Regions from separate parts of the Caballeronia sp. J97 genome, predicted to be linked through region 2. Evidence: riboswitches for the same ligand, from Rfam matches in the RefSeq annotation. Region 2 holds a riboswitch; the other holds the start of a gene.

Region 1 (7,148 bases), on a different contig from region 2:
GGCTGCAGCGACACGGCCGCATAGCCCGTGCAGGCGACGAGCATCTGTTCGAGCTGATCGATCATCGTGCGATAGCCGACCGTCTGCTCGGCGGGCGCGAACGGATGAATCTGCGCGAACTCGGGCCACGTGACCGGCAGCATTTCGGATGTCGCGTTGAGCTTCATCGTGCACGAGCCGAGCGGGATCATCGTGCGGTCGAGCGCGAGGTCCTTGTCGGCGAGGCTGCGCAGGTAGCGCAGCATTTCGTGTTCCGAGTGGTGGCGATTGAAAACCGGATGCGTCAGGTAATCGCTCGTCCGGTGCAGTTCCGCCGGAAGCGAATCGGGGGCGGCCTGATCGAGCGCGTCGATATCGAACGTTTCGGTCTTGCCCGCCACTTCGGCGAACAGCGCGAAGAGCTTGAGCAAGTCGTCGCGCGTGGTGGTTTCATCGAGCGACACGCCCACCTGGCTCGCGCTCACGTGGCGCAGATTGATATGCGCGGCGTAAGCGGCCTGATGCAGCGCGGTCGTGCTCGCGCCGCTGTCGACGGTGACGGTGTCGAAGAAGCTGTCGTTGGCGATCGCATAGCCGAGCTTCTTCAGGCCCGCCGCGAACACCGACGCCACGCGGTTCACACGCAGCGCGATCGTCTTCAGGCCGCGCGGGCCGTGATACACCGCGTACATGCTCGCCATGATGGCGAGCAACGCCTGCGCCGTGCAGACATTCGACGTCGCCTTCTCGCGACGGATGTGCTGTTCGCGCGTTTGCAGCGCGAGACGCAGCGCGGAATGGCCTTGCGCGTCGACGGTCACGCCGACGAGACGGCCCGGCATCTGGCGCTTGAATTCATCGCGCACGGCCATGTAGGCCGCGTGCGGACCGCCGAAGCCGATCGGCACGCCGAACCGCTGCGTATTGCCGATCGCGACGTCCGCGCCCCACTCGCCCGGCGGCGTGATGAGCGTCAGCGCGAGCAGATCCGCCGCCGCGACGACGTGGCCGCCCGCCGCATGGATCGCCTCGGCCAGCGCGCGATAGTCGCGCACATCGCCGTTCGCGCCCGGATATTGCAGCAGCACGCCGAACGCGTTTGCATTCGCGGCATCGGCGGCAGGACCGACCTTCACCTCGATGCCCGCCGGCTTCGCGCGCGTCTGCACGACTTCGATGGTTTGCGGCAGCACGTCATCGGCGACATAGAAGACGTTCGACTTCGGCTTGCCGACGCGTTGCAGGAGCGTCATCGCTTCGGCGGCGGCGGTGGCTTCGTCGAGCAGCGACGCGTTCGCCATCGCGAGGCCCGTCAGGTCCATCACCATCTGCTGGAAATTGAGCAGCGCTTCGAGACGCCCTTGCGAAATCTCCGGCTGATACGGCGTGTAAGCCGTGTACCACGCCGGATTTTCGAGCACGTTGCGCAGGATCACCGCCGGCGTGTGCGTGCCGTAGTAACCCTGGCCGATATAGGTTCGAAACACCAGGTTCTCGTCCGCCAGCTTGCGCAGCGACGCGAGCGCTTCCGCCTCGCTCTTCGGCTGCGTGAACGCGCCGAGCGGCAGCGTTTCCTTGCGGCGGATCGATTCAGGAATCACCGCGTCGATGAAAGCCGCGCGCGACGCGAAACCGAGCGCGTCGAGCATCGCGCGCTGGTCCGCCTCATCGGGGCCGATGTGCCGCTCGGCGAATGCGTCGTGGCATTCGAGCGCGGCGAGTGACAGGGAGGTGCGGTTCATCAGGCGATCCGGGTGTTCGAGCTTCATGTGAATTCCTGCGATGCGGCTCGCTTGAAGGAGCCGCCATCGTCATTGAGATAGGTTATTCGCCGATCGACTTGCCGTAGCCTTCGGCGTCGAGCAGCTTGTCGAGACCGGCGTCGCCCGCCGGCTTGATCTTGAAGAGCCAGCTTTCGTACGGCGCGCCGTTGACCTGATCGGGCGACGACGTCAGCGCGTCGTTCGCCGCGACGATCTCGCCCGAGACCGGCGCGTAGATATCGGATGCGGCCTTCACCGATTCGATCACCGCGATCGCGTCGCCCGCCGCGACGGTCTTGCCCGCCGCGGGCAGTTCGACGAAGACGATGTCGCCGAGCGCTTCCTGCGCGTGATCGGTGATGCCGACGGTCAGCGTGCCATCGGATTCGGTGCGGACCCATTCGTGCGATTCGGTGTATTTCAGATCGGCCGGGATGCTCATTGGATGCTCCTTCGTGGTTCTTTCGTGAGGTTCTTGATCGGAGGGAACGGGCGCGACGGCTTCACAAAGCCACTAAAACCTTGCCGTTGCGCACGAACGGAAGTTTTACCACGCGCGCCGGAAGTTGCTTGTCGCGGATGACGACCTGCACCGTGTCCCCGACGGCAACGGCCGTCGGCACGCGCGCGAACGCGATCGATTCCTGCATCGACGGAGAAAACGTGCCGCTCGTGATCTCGCCGTCGCCGTGTTCCGTGACGACCTTCTGATGCGCGCGCAGCACGCCGCCCGCCTTGCCGTTTTCCTTGATGAGCACGAGCCCGACGAAGTTCGCCTTCGAGCCGTGCGCCTCCAGCGCGCTGCGGCCGACGAAATCGCGTTCCGCCTTCAGATCGACGGTCCACGCGAGGCCGGCGTCGAGCGGCGAGACCGTTTCGTCCATGTCCTGACCGTAGAGGTTCATGCCGGCCTCCAGCCGCAGCGTGTCGCGCGCGCCGAGTCCGGCAGGCTTCACGCCCGCGTCGCGCAATGCGTTCCACAGCGCTTCGACGTGCGTCGCCGGGACGACGATCTCGAAGCCGTCCTCGCCGGTGTAGCCGGTGCGCGCGAGCATCAGCTCGCCATAGTGTGTGGACGGGAAAACGACTGCGTTGAAGGGTTTGATGTCCTGAGTCTGCGCGCGCGTGTCGGGCAGCACTTGCCAGGTCTTTTCGCGCGCGTTCGGGCCCTGCACGGCGATGATCGCGAGATCGCGGCGCGGCGTAATGGCGAGATTGAATTCGCCTTCGGCATTCAACTGCCCGAACCAGGCGATGTCCTTTTCGGCCGTGCCCGCGTTCACGACAACGCGAAAGCTCGTTTCGGAGAAGTAGTAGACGATCAGATCGTCGATCACGCCGCCGTCGCCGTTGAGCAGGCACGAGTAGAGCGCCTTGCCGGGCGTCGTGAGCTTGTCGACGTTGTTGGCGATCGCGTACTTGAAGAATTCGCGGACAGCTTCGCCCTCGAAATCGACGACGCGCATGTGCGACACGTCGAACATGCCGGCGTCGGTGCGCACCGCGCGGTGTTCGTCGATCTGCGAACCGTAGTTGACGGGCATGTCCCAGCCGCCGAAATCGACCATGCGCGCATTGAGCGCGAGGTGAGCAGCGTGCAAGGGCGTGTGTTGAAGAGAAGTCATCGGGGCCTCGGTTCGCAGAACAAAAAAGGCCACGCAGCGCACAATTCGCCTGCCGAATGCGCCTTTCGTGCTGCCGGAAGCAGCGCGCAAGGCCCATGCCGCGTAGCGGTTGCGATGCGTGACCCCTCTGTCCTCGGTACCTGAGAGATTGCGCGAACCTCAGCGTGACTGACGGTTCATCGCGCGCCCCTTCGGTGGGCAACTGGCTTCATCGATGAAGCCGCTGCCGCTCTCCAGAGTGCGAGGAAATTGCTTTCCTCGACGCCGTCGGTCCTTTTGCCTGAGAGTTTGCGGGTATGCCCCTTCGGCGGCGCGGCCATGCTGAAGACAACAGCGGCCACGCGCTCTCCCGACGCGTGCGGCAGAATTTACGCGACCGAATTGGGGTTGTCAAACGGATTCGGGTACGGCTGATGGACAGCGCACGAGAACGCTGAACCGTGTTCAGCCGATGCGCCGGAACGCCACCCGCCGCCCTTCCTTCTCGCTCTCTATCGCCAGTTCGATGACCGTCATCGTATCGACCGCGTCCTGCGGGGACACCGGAAACGGCTTGCCATCCAGAATGGATGCCGCCAGCGCCCGGTAAAACTCGACATACGCGCCGTCCTTCGTGGCGAATTCGTGACGCAGATCGAGGTCGCCATCGACTTCGCGCAGCACGCCCGGCGGATTCTTCGCGAATTCCGGATTGCCCGGCCGCATGCCGGAACGCAACTGATCTTCCTGCGTATCGAGCCCGTACTTCACATAACTGCCCCGCGTGCCGTGGATCGCGAAACGCGGCGGCTCCAGCGCCGCAAGCGCGCTCGCATGCAGGATCACTTCCTTGTCGTCGTAGCCGAGCACGAGATGCACGTAATCCGGCGCGTGCGCGTGATCGCGATGCGCTTTCACGAACGCCGTCACCGTCTGCGGCGCGCCGAAAAGCGTCAGCGCCTGATCGATCAGATGCGGCCCCAAATCGAAAAGCAGGCCGCCGCCGCGCTCCGCTTCCTCGCGCCAGCGTTGCGGCACTTTGGGACGGAACCGGTCGAAATGCGATTCGTAATGCGTGACGCGCCCGAGCCGCCCGCTTTCGATGAGCGCGCGCACCGTCATGAAATCGCCGTCCCAGCGGCGGTTGTGGAACGGCGCGAACACTAGCCCGCGTTGCGCGGCGAGATCGGCGAGCGTGCGGGCATCGCGCGCGGACAGCGTAACCGGCTTGTCGACGACCACGTGCTTGCCCGCTGACAACGCCCGATGCGCGAGATCGAAGTGCGTGTCGTTCGGCGTCGCGACGACGACGCATTCGAGCTCGTCGACGGCGAGCAAGGCGTCGAGATCCGCGACGATCCGTGCGTTCGGATAATCGGCCTGCGCGCGCTCGGCCTGGCTCGTCGCGATCGCGGTCACTTCGGCGCGGCCGCAGTGCTCGATGACGGGCGCGTGAAACGTCGCGCCCGCGAGTCCGTAGCCCATTACGCCGACTTTCAGTGCTGTTTCCATGCGGGCATCGTCCTGTTGGGAAATCGATCGGATATTGTGGCACGAACGAGGGCCGGAACCGCGCCGCGACGATCGTGTTAACATCGCGCTCTCCTCCGCGCGCGGGTTTCAGCTAAGCGCGCCCCAACTCCAAAAGCCCAAAACGATGTCCGCAGGTCTGAACGCCGCGCAAAGCGAAGCCGTGCGCTATCTCGATGGTCCCTGTCTCGTGCTCGCCGGTGCGGGCAGCGGCAAGACGCGCGTGATCACGCAGAAGATCGCCCATCTGATCGAAGGGCGCGGCTTCGAGCCGAAGCACATCGCCGCGCTCACCTTCACGAACAAGGCCGCGCTCGAAATGCGCGAGCGCACGGCGAAGCTCCTCGAAGGCAAGACGCTCACGACGCCCGGCAAGGAAGGCCGCAAGATCCCCGTCAATCAGTTGACGATCTGCACGTTCCATTCGCTCGGCGTGCAGATCATGCGCCAGGAAGCGGAGCATGTCGGGCTCAAGCCGCAGTTCTCGATCATGGATGCCGACGATTGCTTCGGCATGGTGCAGGAGCAACTCGGCACGACGGACAAGGGCTTGATCCGGAAGATCCAGTCGATCATCTCGCTGTGGAAAAATGCGATGGTGTCGCCCGATCAGGCGTCCGTGCTCGCGAGCAACGAAGACGAGCATCAGGCGGCGATCGTCTATCGCAGCTATGCGGCGACGCTGCACGCGTACCAGGCGCTCGATTTCGACGATCTGATCCTGCGGCCCGCGCAGCTTTTCGCGCAGAACGAACAGGTGCGCGACAAGTGGCAGAACCGTCTGCGTTATCTGTTGATCGACGAGTACCAGGACACGAACGCGTGCCAGTACGAGCTGGTGAAGCTGCTGGCCGGCCCGCGCGCGGCATTCACAGCCGTGGGCGACGACGACCAGGCGATTTATGGCTGGCGCGGCGCGACCATCGAAAATCTCGCGCAGCTCGGCAAGGATTTCCCGAGGCTGCACGTCATCAAGCTGGAGCAGAACTATCGCTCGACGGTGCGCATTCTGACGGCGGCGAACAACGTCATCGCGAACAATCCGAAGCTGTTCGAGAAGAAGCTGTGGTCCGAGCACGGCATGGGCGACACGATCACCGTCACCGGCTGCAACGACGAAGAGCACGAGGCGGAATCCGTCGTGTTCCGGCTGTCGGCGCACAAGTTCGAGCGGCGCACGCAGTTTCGCGATTACGCGATTCTCTATCGCGGCAACTTTCAGGCGCGCATCTTCGAACAGGTGTTGAGACGCGAGCGCATTCCTTATGTGCTGTCCGGCGGACAGTCGTTCTTCGATAAAGCCGAGATCAAGGACCTCATCGCGTATCTGCGTCTGATCGCGAATCCCGACGACGATCCCGCGTTCATCCGCGCAATCACGACTCCTCGGCGCGGTGTCGGCAATACGACGCTCGAAGCGCTCGGCGCGTTCGCCGGCGCGGCGAAGGTGTCGCTGTTCGAGGCGGTGTTCATGGGCGGCATCGAGGCGCGGCTGTCGGCGCGGCAGGTCGAGCCGTTGCGCACGTTCTGCGAATGGATTCGCCGCCTGTCGGACCGCGCCGCGCGCGATCCCGCGACTGAAGTCCTCGACGACATGATGGAAGCCATCCACTACGAGTCGTATCTCTACGATGCGTACGACGAGCGGCAGGCCCAGTCCAAATGGCAAAACGTGCTCGAGTTTCTCGAATGGCTGAAGCGCAAGGGCACGAAACCCGATGCCGCGCCCGGAACGGAACAGACCGGCTTCGACACCGCCGACGGTTTCGCCGATGAAGGCAAGAACCTGCTTGGCCTGATCCAGACTGTCGCGCTGATGTCGATGCTCGAGGGCAAGGAGGAAGATCCGGACGCGGTGCGTTTATCCACGGTGCATGCGTCGAAGGGGCTGGAGTATCCGCACGTGTTTCTGGTGGGCGTGGAGGAAGGCATCATGCCGCATCGCGGCGGCTCGGACGATGACGCGCCGGTCGACGATTCACGTATCGAGGAAGAGCGTCGGCTGATGTATGTCGCGATCACGCGCGCGCAGCGCAGTCTGCATCTGAACTGGTGCAAGAAGAGAAAGCGCGCGCGGGAGACGGTGGTGTGCGAGCCGTCGCGGTTCATCCCCGAGATGCTGCTCGACGATGCGCCCCCGCCGACGGCCGAAGAAGCGCCCTTGTCGCCGAAGGATCGCATGGCGATGCTCAAGGCGATGTTGCAGAAGGGTTGACGCGTTTCGGCATCGCCATTGAAAAACCCCGCTCGCGCGGGGTTTTTTGCGTCTGGC
Region 2 (7,148 bases):
AGCTCGTGCCTTGCAACTGCAGTCCGAGCGCTTCGCGGATCGCGCTGCGGCCGCCGTCGCATGCGACGACCCACCCGGTTTCGAGCGCATAGTCGCCCTCGGGCGTCGTGAGTTGCAGCGTCGCGCCGTCGTCGCGTGCATCGATCGACGAGACGCGTGTCTGCCAGCGAATATCGATCAGGTCCGCACGCTTCTCGGCGGCATCGAGCAGAAACTGTTCGATGTGATACTGCGCGAGATTGACCATCGGCGGGAGCTTCTGGTTTTCGTCCTGCGGCATCGTGAAGTGCAGCACTTCGGTGTCGCGATAGAAGCTGCGTCCACCGGTCCACGGCAGGCCGGTCGCGAGAAAGCCGTCGAGCGCGCCGAGTCGTTCGATGATCTCCAGGCTGCGCCGCGAGATGCAGATCGCGCGGCTGCCGTGACACACCGAATCGTCCGCTTCGATCAGCACGGAGCGCACGCCATGATTCGCGAGCCCGAGCGCGACCGCGAGACCGACCGGGCCGCCGCCGACGATCGTCACGTCATGACGCTTCGCGTCGACGCCATGCTGCAACGGCGGAATGCGCGCCGGGTACTTTTTCGCCGTGAACGGATACGGCTTGAATGTCTTGTTCATGCAGTGCTCCTTGTGATTCCTCAAACGGCTTGCGCCTGGCTTCTTTGTATCGGCAGCATCATGACGATGACCGCGCCGATCGCGAGCAGCATCGCCGAATAGATCAACCCCGACGTGAAGCTGTGCGTCGCGTCCTTCAGCCAGCCGACGATCAGCGGATTGAGCGCGGAACTGATGTTGCCGGTCGCGTTGATGACCGCGATGCCGATGGCGCGCGCCCTGAAGCTCAACGCGTGATCGGGCGTCGTCCAGAAGATCGACATCGCCGTGTACGAGCCCGCCGACGCGAGACAGACGCCGAGCATGCGCAGCGCGGGATTCGCCGAATACGCGGTGCAAAGCCAGCCGGCTGCGGAGAAGAGCATCGGCAGCATCAGATGCCATTTGCGCTCCTGCTTGCGGTCCGAGCGGCGTCCCCAGACGATCATCGCGACGATCGTGCAGACTTGCGGAATCGCCGCGAGCAGGCCGATCGTGCGATTGCTCGCATCGGCGCTGAAGCTCTTGACGATGAGCGGCGTCCACACGGCGACCATCGCGAGCGTGTTGACGAGGCAGAAGTAAGCGATCGCGAACTTCACGACGGTCGGGGAAAGCAGTTCGGCGGCGATGCTCGCGCCGCGCGCGGGTTGCGTCGATGATGTCGATGACATCGGCGGCGTTGCGTCGTCGCGATGCTCGGACGCGAGCGTGACGGCGAGTGCGCGCTTTTCATCGGCATCGAGCCAGCGCGCCTTTTCGGGGCTGTCGTCGAGATAGCGGTAGACAACGAAACCGAGGATCGCGGACGGCAAGCCTTCGAGCAGAAACAGCCATTGCCAGCCCTTCAGGCCGAGCGTGCCGTCGAGCGCGAGAATGAAGCCCGAGAGCGCGGAACCGACGGCGGCGGTCACGGGCATCGCGATCATGAAGAGCGCGTTGGCGCGCGCACGATAGGCGCCGGGAAACCAGTACGTGAGATAGAGCAGGATGCCCGGCAGAAAGCCCGCTTCGGTCACGCCGACGAGCACGCGCAACACATAGAGCGACGTGGGGCTCGTCGCGAACATCGTGGCCGTGGAAGCGAGGCCCCACGCGATCATGATCGTGCCGATCCAGCGGCGTGCGCCGATGCGCGCGAGCACGATATTGCTCGGAATGCCGCACGCGATGTACGCGACATAGAAGAGCGTCGTCGCGAGCCCGAATTGCGTGCTCGTGAGGCCGAGGTCCTTCATCATCGTCAGTCCCGCGAAGCCGATGTTGATGCGGTCCAGAAACGAAAAGAAGAACAGCACGAAGAGAAACCACAGCAGATGCCGCGAGACCTTCGCGATGACGGGTTGTTCGTGCGTGTGAGTTACGGGGGTTGCGCCGAGCGCACCGCGTGCGCGTGTGGTTTCCATGTCGTCGTCTCCGGTCGTGTCGCTGTGTCGGACATCTGTTGGCTCGGAGTATGGAGCGCGCGATGCGGCCGTCTGTCCTCAATTTGGGTACAGCGCGAGCGTGCCGGCGGCTCGGGGAAAACACGGATGCGCGCGATGTTTCGTCAGACCTTACCCGGCCCGATGCACAGCGCGAAGAGTTGCCGCTGGCTCGAAATGCCGAGCCTGCGATACGCGCGCTTTTGATAGGTGACGACGCTCGTCGCCTTGATGCCCATTGCGTCGCCGATTTCCTGCGCGGTGCGTCCTTCGAGCACGCCGGTCAGCACGTCGAGCTCGCGCTTCGACAGTTCGGGACACAGCCCGCGCACGCGCGCGAGCATCAGATGCGAGATCGGCATGTCGCGCTGCCCGCAGATCGCGTAGTGATGCTTCGCCGCATGCGCGATGAGCGGCGCCATCGCTTCGATCATCGCGATCTCGCGCGGATGGTAGTTGCCGAAGCGCGTGTCGCGATAGAGATTCACCGAGAGCCAGAGGTCGGCGCTCGGCTGCACGAGCAGCGACACGCGATCCGATACGTTCGGCTGGTGATAGCACGCCGCGCGATACGCCTCGTTGGCGATGTCCTCGCTGGTCTGCCGATGCAGCACGAGCATGGAGCCGGGCTTGTCGTTGCGCGCCGACGAAACGATCTTTTGATTGCCGTCGAGCGCATAGAAATGGCGCGCGTAGGTATCGGCGACATCGCGCAGAAACCGCCCGCCGCGATGATCCGCGACCGACACCGTGCGTGGCCGGTTGCCGAACTCGTACGCGAAGATCGTGCATTGCGAGATCGCGGCGACATCGCCGAGCAGCCTCAGCACTTCGGCGGCGAGCGCGTTGGAATCTTCGCTGCCGATCGACGACACGAGCCCGGTTGCGCGGCTGAGATCCAGTTGCCCTTGTGAGGAGAGGCGGTCGAGTCGCCAGGAGCGCATGATGGGCGGAACGAAGAGCGTGTCGATGCCGCTATTCTAAGCCCTCGTTTTCACCCGTTCCCGCCCGCTAGCGCGCGATGGCCGCGCGCAGCGCCGCATTGCGGCGCACGATCCAGTTGAAGAGTGGCGTTGCCATCAGCGTGCTGAGCACGGCCATCAGCACGAGGATCGAGAACAGTCCGGGCAGGATCACGCCCGCCGCGAGGCCGATGTTGATGATGATCAGTTCCATCAGGCCGCGCGCGTTCATCAGCGCGCCGATCGCCATTGCGTCGCCGGAAGGCTCGCCGTTCGCGCGCGCGGCCGCCCAGCACGCGATGCCCTTGCCGCCGAACGACGCGAACAGGATCACGACGGCCGCGAGCATGATGGCGGGGTCCATCAGCATGTCGAGCCGCGTGTTGAGGCCCGAGTAGGTGAAGAATATCGGCAGCAGAAACACGACGACGAAAGGCTGCAGCATCTCGCGCAGCTTTTCCGTGAGCGGGCCGCGCGGCAGCACGACGCCGAGCAGAAAGCCGCCGAACACCGCATGAATGCCGATCGCGTCCATCGCGAATGCGCAGAGCGAGAACAGCGCCAACACCGTGGCGAACACGCTCGCGGGCAGCGGCGCGTCCGGTCTCAATCCGACCGCGAGCCGGCGCAGCAGCTTGCCGCCGGCGAAGATCATGAAGAGCGCGAACGCCGCGCCGCCGCCGATCGCCGCATACGCGCCCATCCACGAGCCGCCGAAGCTCGCGAGCACGATGGCGAGGATGCACCACGCGGCGGCGTCGTCGAATGCGCCGGCGGTCAGTGCGAGCGTGCCGAGCGACGTGCCGGCCAGCCCGCGTTCGTGGATGATGCGCGCGAGCATCGGAAACGCGGTGATCGCGATGGCCGCGCCGAGAAAGAGCGACGCCTCGTAGAGCCGCACTTTTTCCGCGAAGAGGCCGGGGATCGTGTGCAGCCAGGGCGTCAGCGCGAACGCGAGCGCGAAAGGCGCGACGATGCCGGCGAGCGACACGCTCATCGCGCTTTTCGCGCGTGCGCGGAAGTGCTCCGCGCGAAACTCCGTGCCGACCAGAAACATGTAGAGCCCGACGCCGAGCTGCGCGGCGACGTAGAGCATGCCCATCGTCGCCTTGGGAAACAGTGCCTGCTGCCATTGCGGCAGAAGAAGGCCGAAGAGCGACGGACCGAGCAGCACGCCCGCGATCATCTCGCCGACCACTTGCGGCTGACCCATGCGTTGCGCGAGCCTGCCGACGAACTGGCTCGCGAGCACGATCGCGGCGGTCTGGGCGAAGAAGAAGACGGACAACTGGGAAATCGGCATCGTTTGCGGGGCGTAAGGTCTGACGGACGACGGCAGTCTGACGGCGAGGGCGCACGTCTGTCAACGTCGAAGGGACTTGCCACGCGCATTTCCTGCCGGTATCTTCGAGGGGTTCGACAACGCGCCACGGAAGAGCTCGTCCTCGCGACGACGCCGACGGAGCAACCGCCCCGGAAACTCTCAGGCAAAAGGACCGTGCGCGCCGGAACATCTGGAGAGCGGCGCTGCGCGCGCCCACCGAAGGGGAGCCCCCGGCTATCGACCCATGTCGAGCAGCCCGCGGGCGAAACTCTCAGGTACATGGACAGATGGGGCATCGGTGCCGGCCGCGGTATGCGGAAAAGGCCGGCGATGCTCAATCAATCTGGACCATGTCATGTCACGAATCGCCATCATCGGCGCCGGGATTACCGGCGTCACGACCGCTTACGCTCTCGCGCAGCGCGGTTTTCGCGTCACCGTTCTCGAACGTCATCGCTATGCCGCGATGGAAACGTCCTTCGCCAACGGCGGGCAACTGTCGGCGAGCAACGCCGAAGTGTGGAACAGCCGCGCCACCGTGCTGAAGGGCCTGAAGTGGATGTTCACGCGCGATGCGCCCCTTTTTATGAACCCGCGGCCCGGCTGGCACAAGTACAGCTGGATCGGCGAATTCCTGCGTCAGATTCCGAACTATCGTGCGAATACGGTCGAGACGGTGCGCCTCGCGATCGCCGCGCGCGAGCATCTGTTTCGCATCGCTCGGGACGAGCAGATCGAGTTCGATCTGGAGCGGCGCGGCATTCTTCACTTCTACGCCACGCGCAAGGAGTTCGACGCGGCATCGAAGGTGAACGAAATCCTGCGCGACGCCGGACTCGATCGTCACGCGGTAACGCCCGAAGAGATCGCATCGATCGAGCCGACCTTGCGCGGCGCGTTCCATGGCGGCTTCTTCACGCCGTCGGATTCCACCGGCGACATCCACAAGTTCACGCGCGGACTCGCCGATGCCTGCGTGCGGCATGGCGTCGAGTTTCGCTACGACACGTCGGTGCAGGCGATCGATGACCGCGCGGGGCGCTTGTCGCTGACCGTCGAGCATGCGGGCGAAACGCAGGCGCTTCAGTTCGACGGCATCGTGATCTGCGCGGGCGTCGGCAGCCGCGCGTTCGCATCGATGGCGGGCGACCATCTCAATGTCTATCCGGTGAAGGGCTATTCGATCACCGTGTGTCTCGATGATGCGCGCAGCCGCAATCACGCGCCGTGGGTGAGCCTGCTCGACGACCGCGCGAAGATCGTCACGAGCCGCCTCGGCGCGGACCGTTTTCGCGTGGCGGGCACGGCGGAGCTGAACGGCTTCAATCGCGACATTCGCGCGGACCGCATCGCGCCGCTGGTCGAATGGACGCGGCGACATTTCCCCGAGGTATCGACCGCGCGCGTGATTCCGTGGAGCGGCCTGCGCCCGATGCTGCCCAGCATGCTGCCGAAGGTCGGGCAGGGCAAACGTCCGGGCGTGTTCTACAACACCGGGCACGGGCATCTCGGCTGGACGCTGTCGGCGGCGACGGCCGAGCTCGTCGCCGAAGCGGTGTTGCAGGGCGTGCCGCGCAAGCCCGTGCACGCAAGCGCACGGGGCGACACGGAGCGCAGCGAAGCGCTTCTGTGAGCGATGCCCGGCCGTGGCGCTTGGGCGAGCGCCGCGGCCGCGATGCGCCCAAGCGCGTCGGCAGGGGCGTGATATCGTCGGCGTCACTGTTCACTGTCTCAGGAGTGTGCGATGGCCGAGCTCGTCAATTGCCTGTGGTTCGACGGTAATGCGCGTGAAGCGGCGGAGTTCTACGCCGCCACGTTCCCCGATAGTCGCGTCGGAACGGGGCATGTGTCCGCCAAACCGGGCGTGGGGCAGGGACCTGAATTGACCGTCGAATTCACCGTGCTCGGACGGCGCTTTCTCGGCCTGAACGGCGGGCCGAACTTCAGGCCGAACGAAGCGGTGAGCTTCATGGTCCACACCGGCAGCGCGGAAGAAACGGATCGCTACTGGAACGCGATCGTCGGCCACGGCGGCGAGGAAGGTCCGTGCGGCTGGTGCAAGGACCGCTGGGGTTTTTCATGGCAGATCACGCCGAAGCGCCTGCTCGACATCCTCTCCGGCGCCGATCGCGAAGCCGCCCGACGCGCGATGGACGCGATGATGAAGATGAAGAAAATCGACATCGCCGTAATCGAAAGCGCGGCGGCGGGCAAGTGAGCACACGAGCGTCGCGCGGACGGCGACGCTCGGGCATCGTTTATCTGCCCTGGATGAGCAGGCCCAGCGGCGCAAGCGGACCGACCTGCATCAGCTCGTATTTCGCGTGGCCGCCCGCCGCGAGCGGCAGGCTCTCGACGGCCGTCCTGGCCTCGTCGAGCGATTCGACATTCATCAGAAAGACCACGCCCGGCGCGTCCTGCCGATACCAGAACTGTTCAATCTTGCCTTCGAGATAGAGCCCGAGCGTGGCGGGCACTTCTCGCGGCATGATCTGCTGACGTTGTTCCGGCGTGAGCGGCGTGTTGACTGAAGCAATAGCGATGACTTTCATCTCGATCTCCTTGAACGGGTTCATTGCGAAGCGCAACGGAGATCAATGTAGTCGCCGGGAGCAAAAAGCTGTATTGTCGTAAATGACAACTTTAGGGTCATTCACGCCATGCGCATCGCGGTTCTCGCTCTCGATGGTCTGTTCGATACCGGCCTTGCCGTGACGCTCGATACGCTCGCGGCCGCAAACAATCTTTCGGCGCGCGCGATGGGCGGAGCGCCGCGTTTCGACGTGTCGACCGTCGCCGTGCGCAAGCGCGTGCGCTCGGGTCAGGGCTTCGCGATT

The links. A riboswitch is a leader RNA that binds a small molecule or an ion and turns the genes downstream of it on or off. The one in region 2 is predicted to bind glycine.
Region 1: linked by a shared signal. The riboswitch ahead of gcvT (glycine cleavage system aminomethyltransferase GcvT) and the one ahead of U4Y90_RS23495 (D-amino acid dehydrogenase) in region 2 are both predicted to bind glycine.

Annotation. Positions count from the first base shown of each region.
Region 1 covers NZ_CAJMZL010000013.1:172,340-179,487, reverse strand. Annotated here, with positions in the region: gene gcvP (aminomethyl-transferring glycine dehydrogenase) at 1-1,748, opposite strand, end outside; gene gcvH (glycine cleavage system protein GcvH) at 1,804-2,184, opposite strand; gene gcvT (glycine cleavage system aminomethyltransferase GcvT) at 2,246-3,367, opposite strand; glycine riboswitch at 3,485-3,614, opposite strand; glycine riboswitch at 3,626-3,729, opposite strand; gene U4Y90_RS18635 (oxidoreductase) at 3,812-4,858, opposite strand; gene U4Y90_RS18630 (UvrD-helicase domain-containing protein) at 5,004-7,091, shown strand.
Region 2 covers NZ_CAJMZL010000020.1:93,033-100,180, forward strand. Annotated here, with positions in the region: gene U4Y90_RS23475 (FAD-dependent oxidoreductase) at 1-622, opposite strand, end outside; gene U4Y90_RS23480 (MFS transporter) at 643-2,007, opposite strand; gene U4Y90_RS23485 (helix-turn-helix transcriptional regulator) at 2,151-2,969, opposite strand; gene U4Y90_RS23490 (cation:proton antiporter) at 3,037-4,290, opposite strand; glycine riboswitch at 4,408-4,495, shown strand; glycine riboswitch at 4,499-4,601, shown strand; gene U4Y90_RS23495 (D-amino acid dehydrogenase) at 4,667-5,944, shown strand; gene U4Y90_RS23500 (VOC family protein) at 6,056-6,529, shown strand; gene U4Y90_RS23505 (hypothetical protein) at 6,570-6,863, opposite strand; gene U4Y90_RS23510 (GlxA family transcriptional regulator) at 6,972-7,148, shown strand, end outside.